DNA from 4 places in the Pseudarthrobacter sp. S9 genome. Region 3 is predicted to be linked to each of the others. Evidence: riboswitches for the same ligand, from Rfam matches in the RefSeq annotation. Region 3 holds a riboswitch; each other region holds the start of a gene.

What was found. A riboswitch is a leader RNA that binds a small molecule or an ion and turns the genes downstream of it on or off. The one in region 3 is predicted to bind thiamine pyrophosphate.
Region 1: linked by a shared signal. The riboswitch ahead of ACQCSY_RS11335 (ECF transporter S component) and the one ahead of ACQCSY_RS18435 (bifunctional hydroxymethylpyrimidine kinase/phosphomethylpyrimidine kinase) in region 3 are both predicted to bind thiamine pyrophosphate.
Region 2: linked by a shared signal. The riboswitch ahead of thiC (phosphomethylpyrimidine synthase ThiC) and the one ahead of ACQCSY_RS18435 (bifunctional hydroxymethylpyrimidine kinase/phosphomethylpyrimidine kinase) in region 3 are both predicted to bind thiamine pyrophosphate.
Region 4: linked by a shared signal. The riboswitch ahead of ACQCSY_RS22995 (LLM class flavin-dependent oxidoreductase) and the one ahead of ACQCSY_RS18435 (bifunctional hydroxymethylpyrimidine kinase/phosphomethylpyrimidine kinase) in region 3 are both predicted to bind thiamine pyrophosphate.

Annotation. Positions count from the first base shown of each region.
Region 1 covers NZ_CP189576.1:2,369,959-2,377,700, forward strand. The annotation lists gene ACQCSY_RS11310 (Na+/H+ antiporter subunit D) at 1-1,383, shown strand, start outside; gene ACQCSY_RS11315 (Na+/H+ antiporter subunit E) at 1,380-1,925, shown strand; gene ACQCSY_RS11320 (monovalent cation/H+ antiporter complex subunit F) at 1,922-2,200, shown strand; gene mnhG (monovalent cation/H(+) antiporter subunit G) at 2,190-2,588, shown strand; gene ACQCSY_RS11330 (DUF4235 domain-containing protein) at 2,625-2,888, opposite strand; TPP riboswitch at 3,086-3,229, shown strand; gene ACQCSY_RS11335 (ECF transporter S component) at 3,297-3,944, shown strand; gene ACQCSY_RS11340 (ABC transporter ATP-binding protein) at 3,961-5,556, shown strand; gene ACQCSY_RS11345 (energy-coupling factor transporter transmembrane component T family protein) at 5,553-6,356, shown strand; gene ACQCSY_RS11350 (UDP-N-acetylglucosamine 1-carboxyvinyltransferase) at 6,541-7,742, shown strand, end outside.
Region 2 covers NZ_CP189576.1:3,739,393-3,747,134, forward strand. The annotation lists gene thiC (phosphomethylpyrimidine synthase ThiC) at 1-1,625, opposite strand, end outside; TPP riboswitch at 1,620-1,727, opposite strand; gene ACQCSY_RS17915 (amidohydrolase family protein) at 1,805-2,887, shown strand; gene ACQCSY_RS17920 (VOC family protein) at 2,969-3,844, shown strand; gene ACQCSY_RS17925 (hypothetical protein) at 3,974-4,411, shown strand; gene rpsP (30S ribosomal protein S16) at 4,651-5,085, shown strand; gene ACQCSY_RS17935 (RNA-binding protein) at 5,087-5,329, shown strand; gene rimM (ribosome maturation factor RimM) at 5,494-6,051, shown strand; gene trmD (tRNA (guanosine(37)-N1)-methyltransferase TrmD) at 6,052-6,861, shown strand; gene rplS (50S ribosomal protein L19) at 7,116-7,475, shown strand; gene lepB (signal peptidase I) at 7,581-7,742, shown strand, end outside.
Region 3 covers NZ_CP189576.1:3,840,952-3,848,693, reverse strand. The annotation lists gene obgE (GTPase ObgE) at 1-1,179, opposite strand, end outside; gene rpmA (50S ribosomal protein L27) at 1,297-1,560, opposite strand; gene rplU (50S ribosomal protein L21) at 1,622-1,930, opposite strand; gene ACQCSY_RS18435 (bifunctional hydroxymethylpyrimidine kinase/phosphomethylpyrimidine kinase) at 2,288-3,895, opposite strand; TPP riboswitch at 3,878-3,975, opposite strand; gene ACQCSY_RS18430 (Rne/Rng family ribonuclease) at 4,093-7,308, opposite strand.
Region 4 covers NZ_CP189577.1:199,043-206,784, reverse strand. The annotation lists gene ACQCSY_RS23015 (glycoside hydrolase family 15 protein) at 1-147, shown strand, start outside; partial or broken gene ACQCSY_RS23010 (IS110 family transposase) at 597-823, shown strand; gene ACQCSY_RS23005 (thiazole synthase) at 1,120-1,932, opposite strand; gene thiS (sulfur carrier protein ThiS) at 1,938-2,174, opposite strand; partial or broken gene ACQCSY_RS22995 (LLM class flavin-dependent oxidoreductase) at 2,375-2,695, opposite strand; TPP riboswitch at 2,742-2,838, opposite strand; partial or broken gene ACQCSY_RS22990 (aldehyde dehydrogenase family protein) at 2,882-3,072, shown strand; partial or broken gene hxlB (6-phospho-3-hexuloisomerase) at 3,405-3,979, shown strand; gene hxlA (3-hexulose-6-phosphate synthase) at 4,056-4,679, shown strand; gene ACQCSY_RS22975 (APC family permease) at 5,072-6,646, opposite strand; gene ACQCSY_RS22970 (cupin domain-containing protein) at 7,186-7,596, opposite strand.

The DNA of each region.
Region 1 (7,742 bases), 1.5 Mb from region 3:
TCGCTGATGCTGGTGGTGTCCTCCGCCGTGAGCCTCGCCGTGCTGATCTACGCGACCGGGCAGGGCATGGCCGACGGCGACCGGGACGCGCCGCTCTCGATCTTCCACCCCACCTACCTGATCCTGGTGGCCGGGGTGTCCAACGCCTTCCTGTCCGGGGACCTGTTCAACCTCTATGTGGGCTTCGAGATCCTCCTGACCGCCAGCTACGTGCTGATCACGCTGGGCGGGACGGGCCCGCGCATCCGCGCCGGCGTGACCTATGTGGTGGTCTCGGTGGTCTCCTCAGTGCTCTTCCTGATCGCGATCGCCATGATCTACGGCGCCACCGGAACCATCAACATGGCGGATCTCGCCATCAAACTCGCGGATCTGGACCAGGGCACCCGGACCCTGCTGCACGTCATGCTGCTGGTTGCCTTCGGCATCAAGGCCGCGGTGTTCCCGCTGTCTTTCTGGCTTCCGGACTCTTACCCCACCGCGCCCGCTCCCGTCACGGCGGTGTTTGCCGGCCTCCTGACCAAGGTGGGCGTCTACGCGATGGTCCGCACGGAGACGCTGCTCTTCCCCGGGGACGCGCTCAACGCGCCGCTGATGGTCGCAGCGTTGTTGACCATGGTGGTGGGAATCCTCGGCGCCCTGGCCCAGAGCGACATCAAGCGGCTCCTGTCCTTCACCCTGGTCAGCCACATCGGCTACATGGTGTTCGGCCTGGCCCTGTCCACGGTGGCCGGGCTGGGCGCCGCGGTCTTCTACGTGGTCCACCACATCACCATCCAGACCAGCCTGTTCCTGGTCGCGGGCCTGATTGAACGCCGGGGCGGCAGCTCCTCCGTGGACCGGGTGGCCGGCCTGGCCAAGCTGTCCCCGCTGCTGGCGGTGCTGTTCTTCGTGCCCGCCATGAACCTGGCCGGCATTCCGCCGTTCTCGGGATTCCTGGGCAAGATCGGGCTCCTGCAGGCGGGCATTCAGCTCGGCACGCCGCTGGCCTACGCGCTGGTGATCGGGGGAGTGCTGACCAGCCTGCTGACGCTGCTCGCCGTCGCCAGGGTCTGGAACCGCGCATTCTGGCGCAAACCCGAGGACGCGGAACATCCCGATCCGGTGCTGCTCGCGGCTCCGCAAGATTCGGCCACCGGGGACCGGGGCGGCAAGACAAATGTCACCTTGCTCCCGCGGACCATGGTGGGCTCCACCCTGGGCCTGGTGATCTTCGGCGTGGCGCTGACCGTCTTTGCCGGGCCGCTGTTCAAGGTGGCGGACCAGTCCGCCCAGGAGATGCTGGACAGGTCCTCCTACATCCAGGCGGTGCTCGGCGAAGACGCGCCGGTCCCGGTGATCGCCCAGTCCGGGCAGGGTCAGCAGACTGGCGGCCGGAAATGAGCCGGAAGCGGATCTCGCTGCGACAGGAACTGCCGCTGCTGGTGTGGCTCGTGATTGTCTGGGGCGCCCTCTGGCAGAACTTCAGCCCGGGCAACCTGCTCTTCGGCGCACTCATCGCGGTGGTGGTGGCGCGCGTGTTCTACCTGCCCCCGGTGGAGCTCGGCGGCCGCTTCAATGTGCTCCGCGCCATCCCCTTCGCCGTCATCTTCCTCGCGAAGGTGGCGGCAGCGAGCTTCCAGGTCCTGTTCCTGGCCGCCGCCCGCGGACCGCGGGTGATCAGCGCCGTCGTCGCCGTCCCCCTGCGGAGCCACTCCGACCTCCTGGTGACCGCCACCGGGCACGTGATCTCGCTGATCCCGGGCTCGCTCGTGGTGGAGGTGGACAGGTCCACGTCCACGCTGTACATCCACGGCATCAATGTCCGCAACGCCGAGGACGCGACCCGGCTCCGCAAGGAAGTCCGGGACACCGAGGCCGGGCTGATCCGCATCATGGGGAGCCGAGACGAACTGTCCGCACTCAAGCAGGAGGCGCGCGCATGATGCAGCTTGTCCTGACGGTGACCGCCGTCGTACTGTCCCTGGCCGCCGCCGGAGCGATCATCCGGATCGCGAGGGGCCCCTCGCTGCTGGACCGGGTGCTCGCCGCCGACGTGCTGCTGGCCATCGTCGGGGCCGCGCTCTGCATCGACATGGCCGTCAACCGGCACCTCAACAACCTGATGCTTCTGGTGGCGCTGTCCATCATCGGTTTCGTCGGCTCCGTCACCGTGGCGCGGTTCGTGGCGGACAGGCGGGAGAACGTCCGTGAATCCTGACGCGTCCCTGGCCGACTTCATGATCGACGCCGTCTCCGCCGTCTTCATGGTGGTCGGCGCGCTGATGTCCCTCGCCGCCGCCGTCGGGCTGCTGCGGTTCCCCGACCTCATGAGCAGGATGCACGCCGCCACCAAGCCCCAGGTGCTCGGACTGTTCCTGCTGCTGTTCGCCCTGGGGCTCCAGATGCGCATCTGGTGGGTGTGGCCCGCGCTGGCGGTCGCCTGGCTGTTCCAGCTGCTCACCGTGCCCGTGTCCGCCCACATGGTGGGCCGGGCCGGCTACCGCACCAAGCACCTGCACCCGGAGCTGCTGAGCACCGACGAGCTCGAGGCCGTGGTCCAGCAGTCGGCCGCCAAGCGCGGTGCCGACGACGACCAGGGTGGCTGAGCCCGGTAGTCCAGGCCCAATCACCGGGGAGCCCGGTTAGACGATGTCCTGGGTCTTGGCGAAGCGGGTGATCGCGCGCTGGGTGCCGCGGTTGGCAAGCACCTGGATGATGGCGCTGACCGAGGCGGAGATCAGGGCGAAGATCAGGGCCGAGCGTAGCGTGGTGGGGATGTCGTCGTCGTGGCCCTTAGGCGGCTTGTTGCCGGTGGACTTCTCCCAGACGGTGTCGACGAGCTTGGTACCGACAAACCCGGCGAGGAGGCTGATGCCGGTGCCGAGCAATTTGATGACGATGTTCATTCCGGGACTCCTTGTGGGAGGAAGCAGGGTGGGAGGAAACCGAGTGGGAGGAAGCAGGGTGGCAGGAAACAGGGCTGCCCCTAGCCTAGCGTCCCTGCTGGGGGGATTCCCGCCGGGATAGCGGGGGAATTGTGACAGCCGGCGCGGGATTTGGCGGGCCTGCGGGTGTAAACTGAACAACGCCCACAAGGGCGATTTTAATACGACAGGGGAGCGCCGCCGTCGGGCATCACTGGAGGAATCCAGGGGAACCAATGGTGGGCGCTGAGAGTGCGGACAGCCGCAGACCCTCGAACCTGATCCGGCTAGTACCGGCGCAAGGGAGTCGAGATCTCAGAGTGCCCGGAGCGGCGGCGGAAGCGGCGGCCAGCCGGGGGACTCTCCCCTCCTGTTCCTCAGGAGGACGACATGACTGATACATCTGCAAAGCATGGTTCTGCCAAGCCGATGCTTGGACAACGCAACTACAACTGGCGTGTGGTGGACATCGTGGTGGCCGCCTTGATCGCCGTCGCCGGCGGCGTGATTTTCTGGGCCTGGTCCCAGGGCGCCAACGTGATTTCCGCACCCGTCAACGCGTTCTACCCGCCCCTGACAGGTCTCTATGCCGGCGGCTGGATGATCCCGGCCGTGCTGGGCATGCTCATCATCCGCAAGCCGGGCGCCGCCCTGTTCTGCGAAACAGTGGCTGCCACCGGCGAGCTGATCATGGGCTCGCAGTACGGCACCACGGTGCTGATTTCCGGCGTCCTCCAGGGCCTCGGCGCGGAGCTGGTGTTCGCCGCGATCCTGTACAGGAAGTTCAACCTGCCGGTGTCCCTGCTGGCCGGAGCCGGCGCGGGCCTGTTCGGCGGCCTCAACGACTCCTTCCTGCCGTGGGGCTGGAACATCGCCTACGCCGCCGGTGACAAGCTCGCCTACATCGTCTTCATGGCAATCTCCGCTGCCGTCATTGCCGGCGCCCTGTCCTGGCTCGCCACCCGCGGCCTGGCCAAGACCGGGGTACTGAGCTCCTTGGCCTCCCGCAAGGCCGCCACGGAGCCTGTCTTCTCCTGACATCCGCCGACGACTCATGACATCTTCCAATACAGTCCGCCCGTCGGCGATCACGGCCCGCGGCTGGGGCTGGCGGCACGCGGGCAGGCCCCGGCCCGCGGTCAGCGGGCTGGACCTGGACATCCGGCCGGGGGAACGGGTGCTGTTGCTGGGCCCTTCCGGCGCCGGCAAGTCGACGCTGCTCCACGCCCTGGCGGGCGTGCTCGGCGACAGCTCCGCCGGCGCCGGTGCCGCGGGCGGAGCTTCGGGCGACGCCGAGGACTCCGACGAGGCCGGAAGCCTCCTGATCGACGGCGCCCCGCCGCGGGCGCAGCGCGGCCGGGCCGGACTCATGCAGCAGGACCCGGAAACCCAGGTGGTGCTCTCGCGCCTCGGCGACGACGTCGCGTTCGGGGCGGAGAACCTTTCCGTGCCCCCGGCGGAGATCTGGGCGCGTGTGCAGGAAGCGCTCGACGACGTCGGGCTGGCCCGGCTGCCGCTGGACCACCCGACGTCGGCCCTCTCCGGCGGACAGAAGCAGCGCCTGGCGCTCGCCGGCATCCTCGCGATGCGCCCCGGGCTGCTCCTGCTCGACGAACCCACCGCCAACCTGGACCCGGCCGGCGTCCTGGAAGTCCGCGACGCCGTGGGCCGCTGCCTGGACAAGACCGGGGCCACCCTGGTGGTCGTGGAGCACCGGGTGGCCGTGTGGAAAGACCTCGTGGACCGGATCGTGGTGCTGCGGCCGGGTTCCGCCACGGAGTCCGCGGTGCTGATCGACGGCACCCCGGACCAGGTCCTGGAACAGGCACGGGACATGCTCATTGCTGCGGGCGTCTGGGTGCCGGGCCATGTGCCGCAGGCCCGGGCACGCACGGCGGCCGGGGCTGCCGGACAGCTGCTGCTCGCCGCGGAACAGCTCGCGGTTTCCCGGGAGCGGCCACGCCGCGCCGGTCTGCGCGGCGGCTTCCGCACCATCGCACCGCACCCGGTGCAGTCCGGCATCACGGCCCGGGTCCGCGCCGGGGAGGCCCTGACCATCACCGGCCCCAACGGTTCGGGGAAATCGACCTTCGCCCTGACCCTGGCCGGTCTCCTGCAGCCAGTCGCGGGGGCGGTCTCTGCCACGCTGGAGCTCAGCGCCGGCGCCGGCATCGATCCGTACCAGTGGAAGGCCCAGCAGCTGATCGCCAGGATCGGGACCGTCTTCCAGGAACCCGAGCACCAGTTCGTCACCGGCCGCGTGCTCGATGAGCTCATGTTCGGCCCCCGCCACCTCGGCTACGGTGAAGAGCGCGTGGACGAGCTGCTGGAGCGACTGCGGCTGAGGGACTTGGTGGACGCCAACCCCTACACGCTCTCCGGCGGCGAAAAGCGGCGCCTCTCGGTGGCGACGGTGCTCGCCGCCCACCCGCAGGTGCTGGTGCTGGACGAGCCCACCTTCGGCCAGGACGCGAACACCTGGGCTGAACTCGCCTCCTTCCTCTCCGAACTCCTCGACGCCGGCACCGCCGTCGTCTCCGTCACGCACGATCAGGAATTCAGCGCCGTCCTCGGCGGCACCGAACTCAGGCTGGCCACGCCGGGCCTTGACGTCGCGGACCTCGGGCTGCCCGAGGCGGCGTCGCCATGAGGGAAGTCCTGAACCTGCGCGGCAACCATGCCCTGCTGACCCGCGCCAATCCGCTGGCCAAGTTCACCGCCGTCGTCATGATCACCCTGGTGCTGGCGTTGTCGATCGACTGGGTCTCGGCGTCGGTGGCGCTGGCCTTCGAACTGATGCTTTTCCCGCTGGCCGGGCTGACCGTTGCCCTGCTGTGGCAGCGCGGCTGGCCGTTGATCCTCGCGGCGACGCTGGGCGGCTGGAGCACCGCCATCCTGGCGCCGGACACCGGGTCCATACTGTTCGACGCCGGCATCTGGTCCATCAGCGCGGGCTCCCTGCAGCTGGGGCTCGGCTTCATGCTCCGCGGCCTCGCCATCGCACTGCCCGCGGTGCTGCTGATGAGCTGCACGGACCCCACGGACCTGGCCGACGCCCTGGCGCAGAACGCGAAGCTGCCGCACCGCTTCGTCCTCGGCACCCTGGCGGCGATGCGGCTGGTGGGGCTCATGGCCGAGGAATGGCAGACCATCGGCATGGCCCGGCGTGCCCGCGGCGTGGGCTCGCGCGGCAACCCGTACCAGCGGCTCCGGGCCACCCTAGGACAGAGTTTCGGGCTGCTGGTGCAGGCCATCCGCCGCGCCTCCCGGCTAGCGGTCACGATGGAGGCGCGCGGCTTCGGCGGCGCGCAGCGGACCTGGGCGAGGCCGTCGACATTCAGCGGCCTCGACATCTGGGTCCTGCTGGGCGGGCTGGGCATCGCCGCGGCCGCCGTCGCCGCGGCCCTCGGGGCCGGCACCTGGAACCTCGTCTTCCTCACACGGCAGTAGACGCGGGAGTGTCCGCGGTAGACGCCGGAGCACCGGAGGACGCCGGAGCGCCGCGGCGCCGGAGGGCGGCCGGTCATGGCGCGGTTATCGCAGGTTATCGCACAGCGCGGGTATCCATGTGACATTGACGCCATTTCGGAGGCGATTCCGCGGCCGGATAGCTTATCCGTGATATTTTTCTGAAATGACTCAACAGACTGCTGAATACGTAGGCGTCCTGCTCCGCGATGCCCGCGGGGAGAAGGGCTGGACCCAGGCACAGCTCGCCGCCGAGCTGGGCACCAGCCAGAGCGCCATCGCCCGGATGGAACAGGGAAAGCAGAACCTGAGCCTGAAAATGATCCAGCGGCTGGAGACCATCGTCGGCCGCACCATCGTCAAAGTAGGCCGGCCGCAGATGACCCACCTCCGGGTGGACGGCGGCCGCACCCTCTCAGGCGCCGTGGACGTCAACAGCAGCAAGAACGCCGGCGTGGCCCTGCTGTGCGCCAGCCTCATCAACCGCGGCACCACGACGCTGCGCCGCCTGGCGCGCATCGAAGAGGTCAACCGGATCGTCGAGGTGCTGACCAGCATCGGCGTCGAATGCACCTGGCTCAACGCCAACGATCTCCAGATCCGCCGCCCGGCAGTCCTGGACCTCGGGTCGATGGACGTGGAGGCTGCCCGCCGGACCCGCAGCGTCATCATGCTGCTGGGCCCGCTCCTGGACGAATCCGGCGAATACCGGCTGCCCTACGTCGGCGGCTGCGACCTCGGCACCCGCACCGTGCAGCCGCACATGCAGGCGCTGCGCCAGCTCGGCCTCAGCGTGGAAGCGAAGTCCGGGTTCTACGCGGTGCAGGCGCCGCCGTCGGACGGCCGCGACCGTTCCTTCGTGCTCAGCGAACGCGGTGACACCGTCACCGAAAACGCCATCATGGCCGCCGCGCACCGCCGCGGCACCACCATTATCCGCAACGCCAGCTCCAACTACATGGTGCAGGACCTCTGCTTCTACCTGCAGATGCTCGGCGTGGAGATCGACGGCGTGAGCACCACGACGCTGAAGATCACCGGCCGCCCGTCGATCGACGTCGACGTCGAATACTTCCCGTCCGAGGACCCGATCGAGGCGATGAGCCTCATCACGGCCGGCATCGTGACGAACTCGGAAGTCACCATCCGCCGCGTCCCGATCGAGTTCATGGAAATCGAGCTCGCGACGCTGGAGCAGATGGGCCAGCGGCTCGAGGTGTCCGGCGAATACCTTGCCCGCAACGGCCGCACCCGGCTGGTGGACGTCACCACCCAGCCCTCGGAGCTGCGCGCCCCGGAGGACAAGATCCACCCCATGCCGTTCCCCGGCCTGAACATCGACAACCTGCCGTTCTTCGCGGTCATCGC
Region 2 (7,742 bases), 100 kb from region 3:
TTGGCGGGTTCGGCCGGAAGAGTCTCGTCGTGGAAGGCCTCGGCCGTGACCGGGTCCAGGGAGAGCGCGAACTGGTCCCGCCAGCGGAACTCGAACCGCGCCTTGGACAGGGCGTCGTCGCGTTCGTGGGCGCCCGGGTGGCCCTTCGCCAGGTCCGCCGCGTGGGCCGCGATCTTGTAGGTGATCACGCCCGTCTTGACGTCGTCCTTGTTCGGCAGCCCGAGGTGTTCCTTGGGCGTGACGTAGCAGAGCATCGCGGTGCCGTAGCGGGCAATCTCCGTGGCGCCGATCGCCGAGGTGATGTGGTCATAGCCGGGCGCAATGTCCGTGACCAGCGGCCCGAGCGTGTAGAACGGGGCGCCATCGCAGAGTTCCTGCTGGCGTTCCACGTTTTCACGGACGAGGTGGAAGGGGATGTGCCCTGGGCCTTCGACCATGACCTGCACATCGTATTTCCACGCCCGCTTGGTCAGTTCGGCCAGGGTGTCCAGCTCGGCGAACTGCGCGGCGTCGTTGGCATCCGCCGTCGCGCCGGGCCGCAGACCGTCACCGAGAGAGAACGCGACGTCGTACTTGGCGAAGATTTCGCACAGCTCGTCAAAGTGGGTGTACAGGAAGTTCTCCTGGTGGTGGGCCAGGCACCAGCCTGCCATGATGGCGCCGCCGCGGGACACGATCCCGGTGACGCGGTTGGCGGTCAGCGGCACATAGCGCAGCAGCACACCGGCATGGACGGTCATGTAGTCCACACCCTGCTCGCACTGCTCAATGACGGTGTCCCGGTAGATCTCCCAGGTCAGGTCATTGGCCTCGCCGTTGACCTTCTCCAGCGCCTGGTAGATCGGCACGGTCCCGATGGGGACGGGGGAGTTGCGGATGATCCACTCGCGGGTGGTGTGGATGTCATCCCCGGTGGAGAGATCCATCACGGTGTCCGCGCCCCACTGGGCGGCCCACTGCAGCTTGTCCACTTCCTCGGCAATGGAGCTGGTGACCGCCGAGTTGCCGATGTTGGCGTTGATCTTCACGAGGAAGGCCTTGCCGATGATCATGGGCTCGGATTCTGGGTGGTTGATGTTGTTGGGAATGATGGCCCGTCCTGCGGCCACCTCGCTGCGGACCAGCTCCACATCGCAGTTCTCCCGCACAGCCACGAACCGCATCTCAGGCGTGATGATGCCCTGCCGTGCGTAGTGCATCTGGGTGACCGTGCGGCCGTCGACGGCGCGGCGGGGCACCGGCTGTGCTCCCCTCCACTCGGCGGACGCGGCGCCGCGGCGCACGGCGGACTTGCCGTCGTCGAGCAGGTTCCGTTCCCGGCCGCTGTACGGTTCGGTGTCGCCCCGGGATTCTATCCATTCGGAACGGAACGGCTCCAGGCCGACCACTGGATCACTTCCGGGCCCGGCCGTCCGGTACACCGTGAACGGAGGATTCTTCACCCCGCCGGGGGAATCCTCCAGCGCGATTTCGGTCACCGGAACGCGGATGCCGTGTTCCTCGTCCGTGGTGAAAGCCAGGGAATGGGACTTCAGCGACTGGGTGGGGCCAGGCTGGTTTTGGCGCTGCTGGTCTGGGCCGGACTGGTCCTTGATAGGGCTGTGCTGTGCGGATTGCGTATTCACGGAATACTCACTTCCTTCGCCGGCATTACCCGGACAGGTTCAACGGTCGCAGGCCGCGTCAGCCCGATCTCAGCCCCTGCAAGGGCACCCGTGTGGTCGTAGACGAAGCTATCACAGCCCGCGCAGGGCCGGCTGTGTGTGACGGAGCGCCCTTGGCCGTGCGGACTACGCTTTAAGGCATGAGCAGGATCATCGAGTTCAGCGGCCCGGTCCTCACCGCCGCGGACCAGGAACGCCGCGGCATGTGGTCCGTCGGCGGCGTGCTGACCTTCCGCCGTCCCGCCGCCGCGCCGGACCTCGTGCTGGACGGCTGGGTCATTCCAGGCCTCGTCGACGCGCACTGCCACATCGGACTCGGCCCCGGCGGCGACGTCCCGGACGACGTCGCCGAGGAACAGGCGGCCACGGACCGCGACGCCGGCACGCTGCTGGTGCGCGACGCGGGAGCCGTTCATGACACCCGCTGGCTCCAGCAGCGCGCGGACATGCCGCGCATCATCCGCTCCGGCCGCCACATCGCCAGGACCGGGCGCTACCTGCGCGGCTTCGCCGTCGAAGTTGAACCGGAGAACCTCGTGGAGGCCGTGCGCAAGCAGGCGCTCGCCGGGGACGGCTGGGTCAAGCTTGTGGGGGACTGGATCGACCGCGACGCCGGCGACCTCGAACCGAGTTTCCCCGCCGGGGTGCTAAGGGACGCCGTCCAGGCCGCGCACGATGAAGGCGCGCGCGTCACGGCGCACTGCTTCGCCGAGGACACCCTGGACGACATGCTCGACGCCGGGATCGACTGCATCGAGCACGGCACCGGGCTGCTTCCGCGGCACCTGCCGCGCTTCGTGGAACAGGGAGTCCCGATCGTGCCCACGCTGATCAACATCGCCACGTTCCCGGACATCGCCGCGCGGGCCGAGGCGAAGTTCCCCCGCTACGCCGCGCACATGCGCTCACTCTGGGAACGCCGCGGCGAACGGATCCTGGCAGCGTACGAGGCCGGCGTGGCCATCTACGCCGGCACGGACGCCGGCAGCGTGATCAGGCACGGACGGATCGCGGACGAGATCCAAGCCCTGCACGCTGCCGGCCTGCCCGCCCGCGCGGCGCTGGACGCCGGCGCGTGGGCCGCGCGCGCCTGGCTCGGGGCGGACGGCCTCAGCGAAGGCGCCAGCGCCGATGTCCTCGTGTACGCCGAGGACCCCAGGACCCGGCTCGGCACCCTGGATCAGCCGAAGCACATCGTGTTGCGGGGTCAACTCGTCCATTAGGAATAAATTGAAGCTTCAAGTAATTTAACTGTATGAAGGTCATCGACGGTCGGTGGCCGCTGAACCACCGGAGCGTTCAAAATGACTGCAGAAGCCACCAGCCAGGATCTTCTTCCCCCCGCACTCACCATGGGTACGGTGATGCTCAAGGTGGGCGACATGAAGCTCATGACGGACTACTACCAGCGTGCCCTCGGGCTCGAGATCGTGGCCGAGCAGGACGGCGGGCTCTACCTGGGCCGCCGCCAGAAGCCGCTGGTCCACCTTGCCCCCGCCCCCGGGCTGCACAGTCCCTCCCGCGGCGAGGCCGGCCTCTTCCACACTGCCCTGCTCTTCGAGGACCAGCACTCCCTGGCCGCCACCGTCGCCACCGCGGCGCAGTATGAGCCGCAGTCCTTCAGCGGCAGCGCCGACCACCTCGTGAGTGAAGCCTTCTACTTCAGCGATCCCGAGGGCAACGGCATCGAGCTGTACTGGGACCGGCCCCGCGAGGCGTGGTCCTGGGAAGGCAAGAACGTCGTCATGGACAGCCTTGCCCTGCCGCCCCAGCACTACCTGGAGCAGTTCCTCACCGAGGAATCGGTGACCGGACAGCGCGAGGCCGGCGCCGGCGTCGGGCACGTCCACCTGCAGGTGGGCGACGTCCAGTCGGCCCATGACTTCTATGTCGGGACCCTCGGCTTCGAGAAGACCGCGGGCTGGCACGGCCAGGCGCTGTTTGTCTCCGCCGGCGGCTACCACCACCACATGGCCATGAACGTGTGGAACAGCCGCGGCGCCGGCCCCCGGCGTGACACCCTGGGCCTGGGCGAGGTGCTGATCGAAGTACCCTCAGGCGACGACGTCGGAGCCCTCGCCGACCGCCTCAAGCTCGCCGGAGTCCAGTCGCACCACACGGGAGCCGAGCTGCGCTTTGGGGATCCGTGGCGCAACCGCATCCGCGTGGCTGTTCGCTGACGGCACGCTGACGGCGTGCTGGCGGCACGCTGGCGCTGACGTGACTGCCCGCTGGGCTAGGCTGAAGCCGGACTTTCCGCCGAGCCACCACCGCCGAGCCACCACCGCCGAGCCACTAAGGATCACCCCATGGGATTCACCGAAATCTTTGTGTCCACCCACGATGAAGCCCTCAAGCGCGCCGCCGCCCTCGACGGCGGGGGCGCCGCGGCGCCGGCGGCCGTCCGGATCCCGGACATCAGCGACTTCGAAGTCGAGCGCCTCGGCGACCTGGCCGGGACCGCCGTCCATGCCGCCGGCGCCGACTACGAGCTCGCGATGGTGGACGTGGCCAGCGACTCCCTGCTCGGCGTCCCGGCCGCCATGGTCCGGGCCCTCGCCGAGCTGCTCACCTACGAAACCGAGGGCGACGGCAACGTCCTGGAGGACGTGGCCGGGAGCTGGGCGGCCGAGGAGGACATGCCCTTCGGTGCGGACCAGGCCCGGAGCTATGTCCGGCAGCTCGCCGAGCTCGCCGCCGACGTGGACCCCGCCACCAAGTCCGGGCTCTACGTCTGGACGTCCTGAGTCCGGACGTCCTGAGTCCGGACGGGTTCCGCGCCGCTAAAATGGAGGGCATTCAGCACGTTGTGCACGTGTCAAGTCGAAATCCCGGCGCTGATCTGGCACAATAAACAGGTACTCGATCTGCGTGGCCCCTCTCTCCGCGTCCGGATCTTGTCCTTAAGAACCCCCTAGTACGGCCCGCCCCACGGGTGCAGAACGCCGGGCTCGACCCCGTTTCAGAAACAGGAGTGACCACAAAAGTGGCCGTAAAGATTCGCCTTAAGCGCTTTGGTAAGATGCGCGCACCGTACTACCGCATCGTCGTCATGGACGCACGCTCCAAGCGTGATGGCCGTGCCATCGAAGAGATCGGCAAGTACCACCCAACCGAAGAGCCCTCGTACATCGAGGTCGACACGGACCGCGCCCAGTACTGGCTCGGCGTCGGCGCACAGCCGTCCGAGCAGGTTGCCGCGATCCTTAAGATCACCGGTGACTGGCAGAAGTTCAAGGGGCTCCCCGGCCAGGAGGGAACCTTGAAGACCAAGGCTCCCAAGGCTGCCTTCATTACCCCGGAAAAGGGTTCCGTGATCATCCCGGAAGCCATCACCAAGAAGGCCAAGAAGGACGACGCTGCCGAGGCTCCCGCCGACGCCGCCGACGCCGCCGAAGCAGAGACCACCGAGGCAGAGTAAATTGCTGGCAGAAGCGCTCGAACACCTTGTCCGCGGGATCGTTGACAGTCCTGAGGACGTCAAGGTCAGTGCGAAGAACAACCGCCGAGGGGACACCCTCGAGGTGCGCGTTCATCAGGACGACCTCGGACGGGTGATCGGCCGGCAGGGCCGGACCGCACGCGCATTGCGCACTGTGGTTGCGGCGCTGGCGGATGGCGAGCCGGTCAGGGTCGACGTCGTCGACACCGACCGCCGCCGCTAACGCGTTCAGCAATACTCGTCTTTAGGCCGGCCCCTTCACCAGATAATGGTGGAGGGGCCGGCCTGTTTTCCGCGGCAGAACTGTCCAGAACCAGCGGCAAGAACCCAGCGGCAAGAACCCAGCAAAAAAGAATCCAGCAGTAAGAATCCGGAACAGAGGAACAGATGCAGCTTCAGGTGGCACGAATCGGCAAACCCCACGGCATCCGCGGAGAAGTGACCGTCCAGGTGCTGACCGACGCGCCCGGCGACCGCTTCGTTCCTGGCACACAGCTCACCGTGGAGCCCGCCTCGGCCGGACCGCTCACCGTGCTGAGCGCCCGCTGGAACAAGGACATCCTGCTGCTGGCCTTCGAGGAGATCGAGACCCGCAATCAGGCCGAAACGCTCCGCGGCGCCAAGCTCTTCATCGAGACCGAAGAACTCGACGAAGACGACGACGAGGGCTGGTATGAGCACGAGCTCGTCGGTCTGGACGTCCGGGTGGGCGACAAGGTTGTCGGCAAGGTCTCCGGGCTTAACACCCTCCCCGTCCAGGACCTGCTGGTCGTGACCGCGACGGACGGCAAGGAAATCCTGATCCCGTTCGTGGAGCAGATCGTCCCCGAGGTGAATGTGGGCGAGAAGTTCGTGCTGGTCACCCCGCCGCCCGGGCTCTTTGAGATCAACGCCGAGGAGACCGGCGAAGCTGCCGGCAGCGCCGAAACCGGAGACAACGCGTAGATGAGGATCGACGTCGTCAGCATCTTCCCGGAGTATTTGGCACCCCTGGAACTGTCACTGATCGGGAAGGCCCGTCAGGACGGGCTGCTTGACCTGCGGGTCCATGACCTGCGGGACTTCACCACGGACCGGCACCGGACCGTGGATGACACCCCGTACGGCGGCGGAGCCGGCATGGTCATGAAGCCCGAGCCCTGGGCGCAGGCGCTGGCCGCCGTGGCGGCCGAGCGTCCCGAGGCCGCCGGCAAGCCGGTGCTGATCGTCCCGTCACCGGCGGGGGAGCGGTTCACGCAGGCGACCGCCCACGAACTCGCAGGCGAAGACCAGCTGGTCTTCGCCTGCGGCCGCTACGAGGGCATCGACGAACGCGTCATGGAATGGGCGGCGGAGCACTTCACGGTGCGGCCCATGAGCCTGGGCGACTATGTCCTCAACGGCGGCGAAGTGGCCGTGCTGGCCATGGTGGAGGCCATCGGGCGGCTCCTTCCCGGCGTCGTCGGCAACCCCGAGTCCCTCGTCGAGGAATCCCATTCCGACGGGCTGCTGGAATACCCCGTCTACACCAAGCCCTCCAGCTGGCGGGACCGCGAGGTTCCGGCGGTTCTGCTCAGCGGCAACCACGGAAAGATCGCCCAGTGGCGCCGGCACGAGCAGTACCGGCGCACCGCGGAGCGCCGCCCGGACCTGCTCGCGGAGTTCGATGCCGGCACGCTGCCCCGCGCGGACCGCACGGCATTCGCGGACCTGGGGTACGACGTCGTCGACGGCCGCCTCAGGCGCCGCCGCGACGCCGGCGGCGGGCAAAACTAGCCGCCGGGCGGACAGCAGGGGCCTGGGGATTGGCTCGAACGCCCCGCGTATGGCAAAATTAGTCCTTGTGCCTGCTGGGTACGAACCTGCCACAGGGGGATCGTTACCAACAGCCTGGCACCCCGGCCCTGTCAATTCCTGACGGAGCCGGACTGAAAACTTTCGGCGGGAAATTCCGGGCCGCAATTTTGCACCCGGGCTTGGCCGCCGTGACCCAAAGTGAATGACCCGTGGCGTTCACCAGGAGTGGATCAATGCATATCCTCGATTCCGTAGATGCAGCCTCGCTGCGCACCGATGTTCCGACGTTCCGCGCGGGTGACACCCTCAAGGTTCACGTGAACATCATCGAAGGCAAGAACTCCCGTGTCCAGGTATTCCAGGGCTTCGTCCTGGGCCGCCACGGCGATGGCCTTCGCGAAACCTTCACCATCCGCAAGGTATCCTTCGGCGTTGGCGTGGAGCGTACCTTCCCGGTGCACTCCCCGATCATCGACAAGATCGAGCTCGTCTCCAAGGGTGACGTGCGCCGCGCGAAGCTGTACTACATGCGTGATCTGCGCGGCAAGGCCGCGAAGATCAAGGAAAAGCGCGACTTCCAGACCAAGAAGTAAGTCCTTCCGGACTTCCACCGCGGGTCCACGGACCGTATCCGGCCAGCGCCGGAGCTATCCGCAACAGCGCCATTGGATTCAGCACAGCGCCACAGGATACGGATCATGGAACAGACAAAACGCCAGCCCAGGAAACTTGGCTGGCGTTTTGCGTTGCTGGCGCTGGTGCTCGCCGTGGCCATCAGCGGAGTGGTCCGCTCGCTCTGGCTGGACGTCTACTTCATCCCCTCCGCATCCATGGAGCCGCTCCTGCGCTCGGGGGACAGG
Region 3 (7,742 bases):
GCGGACCGGCTTGTCGCCCAGGACGCGGAACAGCGGCTCCAGGTTCTTCTCTTCGCGGCGGATCATGAAGCCGGATTCGTTGACGGCCCGGGGCCGCAGCACGGGGGCGTGCACCTTGGGCGGGGCCGCGGCGACAGCGTCGCGGGCTGCCTTGACGATTTCGGCCATGGCGAAGCCGAGCTGGCGGAGGCCTTCGTGGCTCGTGGCGGAGATCTCGAAGACCTTGTAGCCCCGGGACTCGAGCTCCGGGCGGACGAACTCGGCCATGTCCTTGCCGTCCGGCAGGTCCACCTTGTTTAGGGCGACGAGGCGGGGGCGGTGGTTCAGCGGCACCACTTCGCCGTCGGTTCCGCTGTAGCTCATGTCCACGGCGTACTTCTCAAGCTCGGCCTCGATGATGGCCAGGTCCGAGAGAGGGTCGCGGTCCGATTCGAGCGTTCCGCAGTCCAGCACGTGCACCAGTGCGGCACAGCGCTCGACGTGGCGGAGGAAATGGTGGCCGAGGCCCTTGCCCTCGCTGGCGCCCTCGATCAGGCCAGGGACGTCGGCGATGGTGAAGCGCACCTCGCCGGCCTGGACGACGCCCAGGTTCGGGATCAGGGTGGTGAAGGGGTAGTCGGCGATCTTGGGGCGCGCGGCCGACATGGCGGCAATCAGGCTGGACTTGCCGGCGGAGGGGAAGCCTACGAGGGCGATGTCAGCGATGGACTTCAGTTCCAGGACGACGTCGCTGGAATCGCCTTCGATGCCGAGCAACGCGAAGCCGGGGGCACGGCGCTTCTGCGAGGAAAGCGATGCATTGCCCAGGCCGCCGATGCCGCCCGCGGCCGCGATGTACTCCGCGCCTTCGCCCACGAGGTCTGCGAGGACTCTGCCGTTCTTGGACTTGACCACGGTTCCCTCCGGAACCGGAAGGATCAGGGTTTCGCCATTCTTCCCGCCGCGCCAGTCGCCCATGCCGGGGCCGCCGTTGGTGGCGTGCCGGTGGGGGGCGTGGTGGTAGTCGAGCAGGGTGGTGGTCTGCGGGTCGACCCGCAGGATGACGTCGCCGCCGTTGCCGCCGTTGCCGCCGTCGGGCCCGCCGAGGGGCTTGAACTTCTCACGGTGCACCGAGACACAGCCGTGGCCGCCGGTACCGCCGGATACGTGCAGTACTACCCGGTCTACAAAGCTAGCCACGTGGATCTCCTCAGTGCTGTTCCCCGGACCCCCTAAGGGGCCCAAGATGATTGTAATGCGGTTAAAACACCGGTGGAGCGGACCTAATGGCCCGCCCCACCGATTTAAAACTCGTTGTTACTCTGCCGCTGCAGCAGCCACGATGTTCACAACGCGACGACCACGGCGGGTGCCGAACTCGACGGCGCCGGGGGTCAGGGCGAACAGGGTGTCGTCGCCGCCGCGGCCTACGCCGGCGCCCGGGTGGAAGTGGGTGCCGCGCTGGCGGACGATGATCTCGCCTGCGGAAACTACCTGGCCGCCGAAGCGCTTGACGCCGAGGTACTGGGCGTTGGAGTCACGACCGTTGCGAGTGGAACTCGCGCCTTTTTTATGTGCCATTTGAAATGCCTGCCTTTAAAATTCTGGGGAATCTGTTGAAAACCTGAACAGTAACGAGTGGTTACTTGATACCGGTGATCTTGACCTTGGTCAGTTCCTGACGGTGACCCTGGCGCTTCTTGTACCCGGTCTTGTTCTTGAACTTCTGGATGACGATCTTCGGACCACGAAGGTCTTCGAGGATCTCAGCCGTAACCGTTACCTTGGCCAGGTCCGCGGCAGCGGACGTGACCTTGTCGCCGTCTACCAGGAGCAGTGCGGGCAGCTCAAAGGTGCTGCCGGCTCCACCGGGGACGCGGTTCAGGGTAACGAAGTCTCCAACGGAAACCTTCTCTTGGCGGCCGCCTGCGCGGACAATCGCGTACACCACTGGGGAACTCACTTCTCTCGACGTTTATTACTAGATTTGCGTGCGGAACCTGGGTCCAAATTGTTTTGGCCTGGCTCACGCTGTGCCTCAACGCCGGTGGATTCCCCGGGGGAACCCATGAGCTACCCCCGGAACAAATCCACATGTAATTTCATGTGGACAGTCCTCAGGGTCATAACCCAAGTGTTGGCGTAAGCACCGAAGATCTAGAATACGCTAATTTTGCCTTCGGCCGCAAATGAGGCTGGTTCCGGCGGTTGGTACGTGCTAGGCGCCACCATGAATTTTCAGAGTGTTGCCGCAACGACTTCCGGAACCGTGCCCAACTATCGTACCGGCTCCGCGGGGCGGATTGGTTCAGGCGTGCAGCCTCGGCGCGTCGAAAAATTCGACCTCGTAGCGCGATGACTGCCGGAAGGCCAGTGCCATCGCGTCCCGCTCGCTTCCTGAGGCCAGCCGCGCCGCTGTATCGGTGTAGGCGATGGCCTGCCGGGTCGCGGCGGCAAAGTCCTCATCGGCATAGGTCCGCAGCCAAGCGGCGTAGGGGTGCGCCTCGGGTGCGCCGACGGCGAGGAACTCCGCGTGCAGGGCGGCCCCGACTTCGGCGTAGAGCCAGAAGCACGGCAAGGCTGCCGCCACCAGCACACCGTAGCTGCCGGAGACCGTGGCAGCCAGCAGGTGGTCCACGTAGGACTTCGTGACCGGGCCCAGCGTTGCTTTCGTGGGCCGGGTGCTGAGCCAGGTCCGGTGCAGCTCCGATTCGACTTCGAGGCATTGCTGCGCCGAACGGGCCCAGAACAGCTGTTCAGCCTCCGAGGGTGCGATGGCGGCGGCGCGGGCCAGCACCCGGGAGTAGCCGTTGAGGTAGATGGCGTCCTGCGCGAGGTAATAGGCAAACTCGTGCTCTGGCAGCGTGCCGTCGGCCAGGCCCCTGATGAACTCCAGGCCGTAGATGGCGTCGAGATCGCCCGCCGCGCCGTCCCGAAGTGCCACGGCGAACTCGCCTTCTGCCGGGGTCTGGTGCCGGAGCCTGTCCTGCCGCTGGGTGAGGTGCTGCACGTGGTGGAAGTGATGGACCGGACCGTTTCCGGATCCGACGTCGAGGCCCCCCGCTTCCCGCAGCGCCCCCTGCAGCCACGGCTTGACCTCCCGCAGTGCCGCTTCCCAGTTCCCCACCCGGGCCTGCACCGTGGCCATTGCCGAGGACAGCGAGCACCCGGTGCCGTGGCTGTTGCGCGTGGGCACGCGCTCCCCGGGCACCACCACCGTCTGCTGCCCCAGCAGTCCCCCGGTGTTGACGAGCGCGTCCGGGCAGCCGCCGTCGCTCCCGTTCCCGCCGCTCGTCGGGTGGCCTCCCTTGAGGTGTCCTCCCTTGACCAGGACGGTGGTGCCGGCCAGTGCGGCCAGCCGTTTGCCCTGGTCCAGGGCTTCCGCCCAGTCGCCGGCGACGGGTTCCTTGAGCAGGATGGCGAGTTCGGCCAGGTTCGGTGTGATCAGGTCCGCCAGCGGCAGCAGGGCGTGCAGGGCGGCTTCGGCGGATTCCTGCAGGAGCCGGTCCCCGCTCGTGGCGACCATCACCGGGTCCAGCACCACGACGCCGGGGCGGACCTTCTCGAGCCAGCTGCGGACGGCGTCGATCACGGCGGCGTCACCCAGCATGCCGATCTTGACGGCGTCGATGCTGATGTCCTCGCTGATCGCGTCCAGCTGTGCGGTGAGGAAGGCCGCCGGGGGAACGTGTACGGCCCGGACGCCCTGGGTGTTCTGCGCGGTCAGGGCGGTGATGACCGCCATGCCGTAGCCGCCGTTCGCGGCGATGCTTTTCAGATCCGCCTGGATCCCCGCTCCGCCGGAAGGGTCCGAGCCGGCGATGGCCAGCACCCGGGGAATCCGGAGCGGCGCGGACGTGCGTGGCGGGTACGGAAGGAAATCAGTCGGACGAGATGGTGAGGACAAGAGAGACATCCCTTCGCCGGTGCTAGCCGGACAGGTTCAACGGGTCTGGATCTCAGCCGGCCCTATGCGCGGCACCCCGTGTCAGTCCTCCAGCCTAGCCCCATCCCTTAACGAACTGCGGGTGCGGCCCGAATCCGGCGTATTGCTACGCTGGTCCGGCCCGCACCCGCAGTTTCGGTGACTTACTCTCTTGACTTACTGAGCGGTTAGAGCTCCGACGCCGGCACGCCGACGCCGAGGATGATCGGCTCGTTGGCGGCGGGCTTGGCTGCCTGTGAGGCTGCGGCGGGGGCCTTGGCCTCGTGAACGGACACTGCAGCGGCCGACGGGGTTGCCTCGTGGTGTTTCACGGACGTCTCGTTGGCTGCACCCTGGGCGCGGCTGGCGCTCCGGTTGCGGCGTCCGCGGCGGGCGCGGGACGTTGCGCCGTCGGCTTCCACCTCGGACCGGGAGCCTGCGGCCTGGGCGCGGCCCGGGCCGGACCCGCCCGAGCGTGCCGGCGCTGCCGTTGCTTCCCCGGCTTCGCCCAGGTGGGCGAAGGCCTCGGTCAGCAGATCCAGGGTAAAGGCAGGAACCGGCGACTCCTCGGCGTGCTCGACGAACGGCAAGGCAACCTGCTCGCCACCGAAGGTCAGTACGGGACGTCCTGCTGCCTCCTCCTCCTTCGCGGCCAGCTGCAGGGCTGCGCCGACGGCGGCCTGGCGGGCCTCGGCGTCGTGCGCGGCGGCCATCTCCCCGTCGTGCAGGTGGGCGGCGTGCGCCGCGGCGGCGATGTTCGCCAGGGCCGCACGGGTTGCCTCGGCCTTGGCGTGGCGCTCGGCCTCGGTGGGCTCGGCGTGCACTGCTACCGCCGCGGACGGGGCCGTCTCCATGATTCCCTGGCCGCCCTTTCCACGACGGCGGCCCTTGCGCTCGGTCCGTACGGCGGGCTGGCTCTCGGCCCGCGGCACGTAGTGCTCGGCGGCGACGACGTTGGCCCGGCGGTGCTCCACGGGCTCGTCGTGCGTGACGATTCCCCGGCCCGCACAGGTATCACACTGCTCGCCGAAGACTTCCAGCAGGCCGGTGCCCATGCGCTTGCGGGTCATCTGCACGAGGCCCAGCGAGGTCACCTCCGCCACCTGGTGCTTGGTGCGGTCCCGGCCCAGGCACTCCACCATGCGGCGCAGCACGAGGTCGCGGTTCGATTCCAGCACCATGTCGATGAAGTCGATCACGATGATGCCGCCGATGTCGCGGAGCCGGAGCTGCCGGACGACTTCCTCGGCCGCTTCCAGGTTGTTCTTGGTGACGGTTTCCTCGAGGTTGCCGCCACTGCCGGTGAACTTGCCGGTGTTGACGTCCACCACGGTCATGGCTTCCGTGCGGTCGATCACGAGGGAGCCGCCGGAGGGCAGGAACACCTTGCGGTCCAGGGCCTTGTGGATCTGCTCGTCGATGCGCCAGGCCGCGAAGATGTCCGAATCCTTGGTCCACTTTTCGAGCCGGCCCACGAGGTCCGGTGCCACATAGGTGACGTAGGCCTCGATCGTGTCCCAGGCTTCCTCGCCGGAGACGATCAGCTTGGAGAAGTCCTCGTTGAAGACGTCGCGGACCACCTTGATGGTCAGGTCGGGTTCGCCGTAGAGCAGCTCGGGGGCGAGGATCTTGGTGGAGGTGGACTGGCTCTCGATGCCTTCCCACTGCGCACGGAGGCGGTTGATGTCGTGCGTCAGCTCTTCCTCGGACGCCCCCTCGGCCGCGGTGCGGACAATGACGCCCGCATCTTCCGGCAGGCGGTCCTTGAGGATGCGCTTGAGACGGTTGCGTTCGACGTCGGGCAGCTTGCGCGAGATGCCGGTCATGGAACCGCCGGGCACGTAGACGAGGTAGCGGCCGGGCAGCGAGATCTGGCTCGTGAGCCGGGCTCCCTTGTGGCCGACCGGGTCCTTGGTGACCTGGACCAGCACAGAGTCGCCGGACTTCAGCGCGTTCTCGATCCGGCGCTGCTTGCCTTCGAGCGTGGCAGCGTCCCAGTTCACTTCGCCGGCGTACAGCACGGCGTTGCGGCCGCGTCCGATGTCTACGAAGGCGGCTTCCATGGAGGGCAGCACGTTCTGGACCTTGCCCAGGTAGACGTTGCCGATCAGGGAGTCCTGCTGGGTCTTGGAGACGAAGTGCTCTGCCAGGACGCCGTCCTCGAGCACGCCGATCTGGATTCTGTCGTCGCGCTGGCGGACGATCATCTGCCGGTCCACGGATTCGCGGCGGGCCAGGAACTCGGCCTCGGTGATGACGGTGCGGCGGCGGCCGGTGTCGCGGGATTCGCGGCGGCGCTGCTTCTTGGCCTCAAGCCGGGTGGAGCCCTTGACGCTCGTGACGCGGTTGTTGACCGGCGCCTCGGAGAGCGCGCGGGGCGCGCGGACGCGGGTCACCGTGTTGGGCGGATCGTCGTCTCCCCCGCCGGTCAGTTCCAGGTCCTGGTCGCCACGGCGGCGGCGGCGACGGCGGCGCGAGGTCACGCCGTCTTCCAGGGTGTCCTCCGGGCCTTCTTCGCCCTCCTCCGCGGAGCCTTCAGCTTCGGCTTCGGACTCGCCGGCGGTGCGGCTGCGCCCGCGGCGTCCGCGGCTGCGGCGCCGACGCCGGCTGGCGTCTTCGCCCTCCTCGCCTTCTTCGTCTTCGGGCTCCTCGGCTTCCGCGACGGCTGCTGCAGCGGCGGCCGGAACCGGGCGCACCACGGTGCTGAGATCGGGGGCCTGGAAGATCATCGAGGTGACGGCGCCAGGCTCCAGGAACAGCGACGCGGCCGGGGCTTCGGCCGGCTTTCCTACCGGCGCTTCGACGGCGGCGGGAGTTTCGTCCGCGGCCTGCGCCTCCGCTACGACTGGCGCTTCCTCAGCCGGCGCTGCTTCAGCTGCGGGCGCTTCCTCAACCGCCGGGGCTTCTTCAACGGCCTCAACCGCGGGCGCTTCCTCAACGGCGGGGGCCGCCTTCGCGCGGCTGGCACGACGTCGAACGGGCTTTTCGGCCTTTGCTGCGACGGGCTTTTCCTCGACGGGAGCCTCGGCTGCGGGAACTTCGGCGGGCTCAGCCGCAGCGGGCTGAACGGGCTCCTGGCCCGCGGTTTCCTCGGCGAATACCGGGAGAGTCTCTGCCGTCTCTGCTGGCTTGCGGGCGCGGCTGCGCCTGGCGGGAGCCTTGGCCTTAGCCTCCGGGGCCGGTTCGGTGGACGGGACGGCGAGCGGTGCCTCCGCGGCAGCTGCCGTTTCCGCCGGAGCCGCCGCTTCGGCCACGACCTCTGCCGCCGCTTCCTTGGGGGCGGCCTTGCGGCGAGTCCTGACGGCCCTCTTGGGCGCTACCGGAGCTACTGATTCCGCAGTTTCCCCTGTTTTCTCAGTAACAACTAGTTCTTCGTTACCGGCTACAACCTGGTCATTATCCATATGTGGCGACACTCCTGCCCCTGACGTGCCGCCACATCCGGCACCCGTTGGGGCAATTATTTGTCAACACCCGCAGGCATTGACAGAAGTCAATTGAATACCCTCAGGTTCGCACCGGCAGTGGGGTGCGGCAGCCCTGGAGGGCCGGCGAGATTGTTCTGGAACCCGTTGATCTACACGCCACAACCAGGTGCCGTCCAATGGCATTGCGGGACAGCTTGGATCAGAGGATCCGTAGCTCCCTGCTCATCATTGGCGGTCTTGGAAACAATATCGCCGGACCGGAATCCGGATGTGGATCGGGTTCCAGCCACGATCATTGTCTCACAGGAGCCGTCAAAGCAAGCGTAAGCGGGGCGAGAAGTGCGCGGGGGAAGCGGATGAGGCGAGACGGAACCGGGGCGGCCCCGGGCCATTCCTCGGCGCTGCCCAGC
Region 4 (7,742 bases), on a different replicon from region 3:
GGTCTGCTTAGCGAAGAGTACGCAACGAACGAAAAGCGGATGGCCGGCAACTTTCCCCAAGCATTCTCACACCTGACCCTGGTCAGGGCCGCCGACGCCATGCATGGGGTCGATCGCCTCAGTCTGGCTGTCGACGCTGCCGTTTAGTGGCACGGCGTCGGAGAAGACCGGTTCCGGTCCGTGTGCTCCTTCCAGGACCCGGCAACACAAGCGTGACACCGTTCGAACCTTGGATGACAACGATCGCGGACCTGGACACCGGCCAGGCCCTTGGTGGCGTCGACGGTCGGGACCAAAAGGGTGTCGGCACCGGTTGTTCGCCCCGTCCCTGGCATGGCGCGCCTGGCCGTGCAGGCCGTCGCGATCGACCCCTCCGCGGCCTTCCGCGTCCTGCAGGCTGCCGCCCCGGCCCCTTTTCATAGCCCAGCGCAACGCGCCAGACTTCCGCTATCGCCGTCGGTTCGGGCGTGTCGATACCGACTGCACAGCCAGCCTCTGAGGCCACCCCGGTGACGGCTGCCGCGGACTCGATGTCACGTGGCGTCACCTCGCCGCCCGCGTTGTGCGAGGTGAACCGGATGAATACACGGTTGTAACGCTACCGAAGGATCGCCCGGCGGCGGGGCAAGAAACGCGCCATCGTCGCCGTCGGACGTTCCATCCCGTCATCGTCTGGCACCTCCTGAAGGACCCGGACGCACGGTTCCATGACCTCGGCGCCCACAACTTCACCCGCCGCACCAACCCGGACACCAAAAAACGCGGCCACATCCGCCAGCTCGAAGCCCTCGGCTACACCGTCACCCTGACCCCGGGAGCCTGACACCCGCCCGCCTTCATACCGCGGACCCACCCCGCCGGACCCCGGCGGGCACACCAGCACGCCACCCGCCGCAGCCAGCTCACCCCCATTTTCGGATCAGCTCGAGCACGCTGGCCGCCGTCGGCGTCTTGTAGACAGTGACCCGCCGCCCAGGCGGTAGCGCCGGTCCGGCAGGCCCGAAAGGGACTCGTCAATTTGCGGCGGGTGAGGACCTCGTCCTTAGGTGCCACGGCTGAGTCTTGGTGGGGAGCGGGTGAGCCTGCCCATCGCCGCACCCGCACAGTCAGAACCCTGGTCTAGAGGAACTCGGCCCGGCCTTCCATCGCAGAAGACGCCAGCGCATGCTCGCGGCGCGGGATACGCCCGGCCGCCTTCGCCAGCCTACCGGCGATAACAGCGTGTTTGAAGGCTTCACCCATGAGCGCAGGGTTCTGCGCGCGGGTCACGGCCGTGGCCAGCAGAACGGCGTCGCAACCCAGTTCCATAGCGAGGGCGGCATCCGAGGCGGTACCGATGCCCGCATCCAGCACCACAGGCACAGAGGAGCGCGACACGATCAGCTCAATGTTGTGCGGGTTGAGGATTCCCAGGCCCGTCCCGATCGGAGAGCCAAGCGGCATGACTGCGGTGGCCCCCAGGTTCTCCAGACGCAGCGCCAGGACCGGGTCGTCATTGGTGTACGCGAAGACTTTGAAACCACGGTTGACGAGCTGCTCGGTGGCATCCACGAGTTCCACGGCGTCCGGCAAGAGCGTGTGCTCATCGGCAATGACTTCGAGTTTGACCCAGTCCGTTTCCAGCGCGTCGCGGGCCAGTTCCGCCGTCATGACCGCATCCCTTGCGGTGAAGCAGCCGGCGGTGTTCGGCAGGACCCGGATGTTGTTGTCCACGAGCAGCCGGAACAGGGAACCCGTTTCGGCGGGCGAGTAGCGGCGCATGGCTACCGTGGTCAGTTCCGTCCCGGAGGCCAGGAGCGCGGCACCGAGTCCGTCCAGGCTAGGCGCTCCGCCCGTGCCCATAATGAGCCGGGAGCTCAATTCCACGCCATCGATGACCATGCGGTCAGTCTCTGTTCCAGGCCCGGCTGGAAGCGCAGTTGTTTCAGTCATCATCCTCATCCTCCCTGAATTGCTGTAACGAGTTCAATGCCATCGCCCTCAGCAAGCGCCGTGCTGTGCCACTGGCTGCGGGGCACCACCTCCGAGTTGCGCGCTATTGCCACACCCAGCCGCTGGCCGTCCGCGGCCTGCCCGCTGGGGGCAAGTTCGCGGCCTGTGATCTGGCTGACGAGCGTTGCAGCGGAGGCCATTGCCCCTACGGCGTGGGGCTTGCCGTTCAGTGTGATGTTCATGCTGATTCCTTGTTTCTGGTCAAATATGATTGAGGGTTGCAGCGGCTGAGCCTGATTCGGCGGGGACTGGTCCGGCGTGCCCGGACGCGCCCGGGCGGTTGCTGATGTCTAGTTCGTGGGTTTGCCCATGGGACTTCGGACTTGCCACAGTGAAGTGGACGTGGCCCTGCCGGGATGGGTCAGTGGAGAGGCTTATAGGACTATCCATTGTCCGGGACGCCTACGGTCGGCCGTTCCAGTCCGAGGTGTCCGCGCAGCATGTCCGCCGTGTAGCTGCTGCGGAAGAGCCCACGCCGTTGTAATACCGGAACCACCCTGTCCACGAACTCGTCGAGCGAATCGGGCAGCAGCGGCGGCATGAGGTTAAACCCGTCTGCGGCACCGGAGCGAAACCACAGCTCAATCTGGTCGGCGACGTGCTCTGGAGTTCCGAACACGGTGCAGTGGCCCCGCCGGCGGCCAGCCTTCCCAGCAGTTGCCACTGTTGGCTTCTCCGCCTCGATGATCCGCAGGATCAACGAGGCGGAGCCGTTCGGGCATGGCCCAGGCGTGGTCAGGCGTCAGGCGAATAGTCATCCGCAACATCCCTTCGCTAGTACGAACTAGATCAGGTTCAACGGGTGTTCTCTCAGCCCCGGCCAGCAGGGCACCCCGTGTCACTGGAATAAACCCTACTCGCAACCAGGCGGACAGAACCGTGGAGTCCGGAATGCTTCATCAAGTCCTCAGCCGACACCGTCAAACGGCTCACCCTGGAGTTCGGCGGCAACGACGCCGGTATCGTGCTGCCGACGCCGACGCCGACGCCGATCCCAACGCCATCGCCCAAGACCTGTTCTGGGTGCCTTCAGCAACGCCGGCCGGACCTGCGGCGGCCCTCAAACGCCGCTACGTCCACTAAGACATCTACGAGGCCGTATGCGAAGAACGCTGTCGCAGTCCATTGCGTGCGGACACGGCGGACCTCCGTCCATCATGACCGGCAGCAGGCGGACAATGGCCGTGGCTGCGTAGCTACCTCCCCGGGCAACGCCCTGCCATTCAACGGGGGATCGATGGACTGCACACCCATGCCGCTGAATCTCGTCAGGGCATACCGGACGATCCACACACCCACCTACCCAAACGGGCAGTTTAAACCATCCCGAATTAGCGTTTCCCCTCCCCGTAAATGACAGGACGATGGATGTCAGGCCCACCTCTGGAGGAGGAGAAGTGAATTTGACCGTGATGACCGGACCCGCCCCGGACGTATCCGGGGAAGCCTTCGCCGGCAGCGTCTCCCTTGTCCTGGGGGAGATCGCGGATACCGCCGCAGGCATCGACCGGCAGCAGGTGGCCGGCCTGGCCCGTCACCTTAGCCAGCCGGGCCGGGTGTTTGTTGCCGGCGCGGGCTGGTGTTGCGGATGGCGGCGATGAGGCTGATGCACCTGGGCCTGAATGTCCACATCGCCGGTGACACCACCACTCCCGCAATCGCTTCCGGGGACCTGCTCCTGGTGGCCTCCGGATCGGGGACGACCTCGGGGGTGGTCAAGTCAGCGGAAACGGCGGCGAAGGCCGGGGCGCGGATCGCCGCGTTCACCACCAACCCGGATTCCCCGCTCGCCGGGCTCGCCGACGCCCTGGTGACCATTCCCGCCGCGCAGAAGACCGACCACGGCTCCAGCGTCTCGCGCCAGTACTCCGGGTCCCTGTTCGAACAGGTGCTTTTCCTCGCCACCGAGGCCCTCTTCCAGTCCCTGTGGGACAACACCGATGTGCCCGCCGAAGAGCTCTGGCTCCGGCACGCCAACCTCGAATAACCGGGGCCCCTCTTTTTCCACACCCACCGCAGTTACCTGCAGAGAACCGCAGTTCCTTACAGAAAGTAGAAACATCATGAAGCTCCAAGTTGCTATGGACGTTCTGACCACCGAAGCCGCCCTCGAACTGGCCGGCCAGGTCGCCGAATACGTCGACATCATCGAACTCGGCACCCCGCTGATCAAGGCCGAAGGGCTCTCCGCCGTCACCGCCGTCAAGAACGCCCACCCGGACAAGATCGTCTTCGCCGACATGAAGACCATGGACGCCGGCGAACTCGAAGCCGACATCGCCTTCAAGGCCGGCGCCGACCTGGTCACCGTGCTCGGCACCGCGGACGACTCCACCATCGCCGGCGCCGTCAAGGCAGCCAAGGCCCACAACAAGGGCATCGTCGTGGACCTCATCGGTGTCGCAGACAAGGTCACCCGCGCCAAGGAAGCCCGCGCCCTGGGTGCGAAGTTCGTCGAGATGCACGCCGGCCTGGACGAACAGGCCAAGCCCGGCTTCGACCTGACCGGACTCCTGAGCGCCGGAGCAGAAGCACGCGTCCCGTTCTCCGTCGCCGGCGGCGTGAAGCTCGCCACCATAGCAGCTGTCCAGCAGGCCGGCGCCGACGTCGCCGTCGTCGGCGGCGGCATCTACAGCGCAGCCGACCCCGCCCTGGCCGCCAAGCAACTCCGCAACGCCATCAACTAACCCTCCGATTGACGGTGGCGTCCCGCACCCTTAAAGCCGCGGGACGCCACCTCCGGAGTCCAGCCCCTGCAACTTCAGGGGGCCCGCAGCCGAGGAATTTCTTGCCTGGGCCCCCGCGGAGAGCCCCCACCGCGGGCAGTACCGCGCCGACGACGGCCGACTGATACGGGTCATCGAGAACGGCACAGGCTGCCGTCGTCTGTTTGTTTGTGATGATCCCGTCGTGCTGTATTCGATCTAAGACGGGCTAGTCGACGACGACGAACTCAACGCCGGCGGGCATCCTTCGGAAAAATGCCTGCGGTGGAACAAGCAAGGGCCACGGAATCCCGGCCACAGAGACGGGAAGGCAGACCGTTCCTTGACCGGTCTGCCTTCCCGTCTTTGAGAGATTAGACCAGTGCGGGTGCAAGCTGATCGTCAGCGTCAGCGGAGTCCGGCACGGCTGCCGCATGTTCTTCCAGCACACCCGTGCGGTGCCTGATACGCAGCCTGTACAGCAGGAGACCGACCACAACGACGAATCCGACGAAGATGACCCCGCCCCACTGGAAATACCACTCGAACGGTGGCTCGGAGTTGTAGATCTCCGGCCGAGGCCAGATCAGGTTGACGGTCATTGCGGCTCCCCAGACCACGGCAATGAGATTGACGATAAAGCCCCGCTTCTTACCCAGGCTGAAGCCTGACTCTGCCCCATCGTCAGCCAGCGGCCACTTTTTCAGGAACCTGTTACGGAGCATGGGAGCGGTGACCAGCAGGTAGGCCAGGTAGATCAGCACGATTCCAATGCTGGAAAGAATCGTAAAGATGGCGGGCTGGCCGATATTGATCAGCAGCGGGATGATTGCGAGAACGCCGGTGGTGATGGCCGCCGTCGTGGGGGTCTTCCGAACCGGGTGGACTTTTGCAAGCTGGCTGCTGAATGGCAGGTTATTGTCCCGCGCCATCGCGAACATCATGCGGATGGCCGCAGCATGGACGGCGAGTGCGCAGACAGTGATTGCCACCACGACGCAGAGCAGGAAGGCCTTGCCGAAGGGTCCTCCGAGGACCGACAGGACGATGTACTGCAGGCCTCCGTCTGCTTCCCCGAGCTTGGGGTCAGACAGGTCCGGAGCAGCGAGGAGGGCAGCGAGGAGCACTGCTCCGCCCAGGATGAAGGATGCCGTTACGGCCCTGATGATTGCCCTTGGCGCGGTCTTCTTCGGGTTCTTGGTTTCTTCTCCGAGGGAACCGGCGGTGTCGAAACCGTACATGGCGTAGCCGGAGGCCATGGCTGCGATAAGGAAGACGCCGAAGTATCCGAGGGGTTGGCCTTGACCCAGACCCTGGGTGTCGAAAACGACCTCGGGCCCGCGTACTGCGTGCCATGCCAGAGCGAGGACCAGGAATACAGCCGCGAAGAGTTCCACAAATACGCCGATGCTGTTGATGGCGGTCGTCAGTTTGACGCCAAACGCATTCACGAGGGTGGTGAAGGTGATCAGGATCGTTGCAAGCAGGACGCCGTTGACCGCGAAGTCGTAGGGGCCGGTTCCGTCACCGACCATCTGGAAGCCCTGCCAGATCTGCGGCATCGTAATCTGAAGAGACAGTGCGACAGCGCCGATTGTGACGATCGACGCGATCAGCATCAGCCAGCCTGCCATCCAGGACGTCGTTTTCGAGGCAAGCTGCTTGGACCAGTTGTATACGGCGCCCGCGACCGGATACCGGCCCGCGAGCTCGGCAAAGACGAGCGCGACCATCAGCTGGCCGACGAATACTCCGACCCAGGTCCACCAATAGGCCGGTCCTGCGGTGCCGTAGCCGAAGTAGAAAAGCTGAAAAACACTAGTGAGGATGGAAATGTAGCTGACGCCAGCCGCGAAGCTGGCGAATTTACCGATACTCCCGGTCGAGAGCGACTGCTTGTAGCCAAAGTCGCTGAGACCGCTCGTATCGTGGTGCTTGAGTTGAGACATGGGGGAGTCCTTAGTCGAATCTGAATGATTGCGCCGTTGGGGTCGTTGAGGAGGATGCCGGTGGGGGCCGAATTCGGGGGTGTCGTATCCGGGGGAAGTGCTTCTTCGTCCGGTCTGCGATCTTTGCAGGACTTCGGACCGTTCCGGCAGCGTCTCCTGTGAAACAGATCACTGAAGAGATTACAGGCTTAAACTCAGTGCAAGTGTTTTTATGTGGATCACTTTTTGTTACTTGATTGACCGTTTTTCAGAAGCTGTTCTCGCCAACCCCCGGATCGGGCCGGCGGGGCCGGAAGCGAGATCGGGGTTCGCAAAGCGCTGCTGGGGTTCAATTGAGCTGGTGGAAGTACTTCATGACTTGGTCTGGCCGGTAAACCCTTAAGGTGCCAAGCGGGAACTCGTCCTTGGTCCTGTCCTGTGAGCCGGCCCGCGAGGATGGTGGTCTGGAAGTGCCTGCTGCACGGCAGCCGTTGCCGCCACACGATCCGCTGCGTCGGTTTATTGTTCGGTTCCGCCACGGCAATTCGTGAGGGGGTAAATCAGATTTCGGAGTATCGGAAGGAGTGCGACTCCAAACCTTCGGGGTTGGGGCCGTAAATGGTGACCATGCGCGCGTAGACCGGTGCCCAGTATCGGCCGGTTCGTCCTGGGTTGACGCGTGCCGCATCGCCCGGCCTCAGGATGACAGTCTTGCCTTCGCTCTCGATGTGGAGCTCGCCTTCCAGCACGAAGTTCGTCTCGGTGTGGGGATGGAAATCCTCCCAGCCACAGGCCTCCAGCTCCCACTCGGAGAGTATGACATCCCCCCATGGGCCTACGGGATTGGCGTTGATGAACCTGCAGCGCAATCGCTGCCATTCGTCTTTCATGACCTTCATGGACTTCGCCGGCCAGAAATCGACCGCTTCGCGCGTCGTCGGTGTCGGGAGCTGAGGGGTGGTTGTCGTCATTGTCTTTTACCCGTTTCTCGAATGGGAAAGCTGCGTTGCGCTTCCGGGCGACTCAGAATGCGTCATCGTGATCTGGGTCACCGCGCTGCCAACACTGTGACATGGACACTTGTTCCAGTCAAGGGTTCAGCGTGAACGGCTGGAAC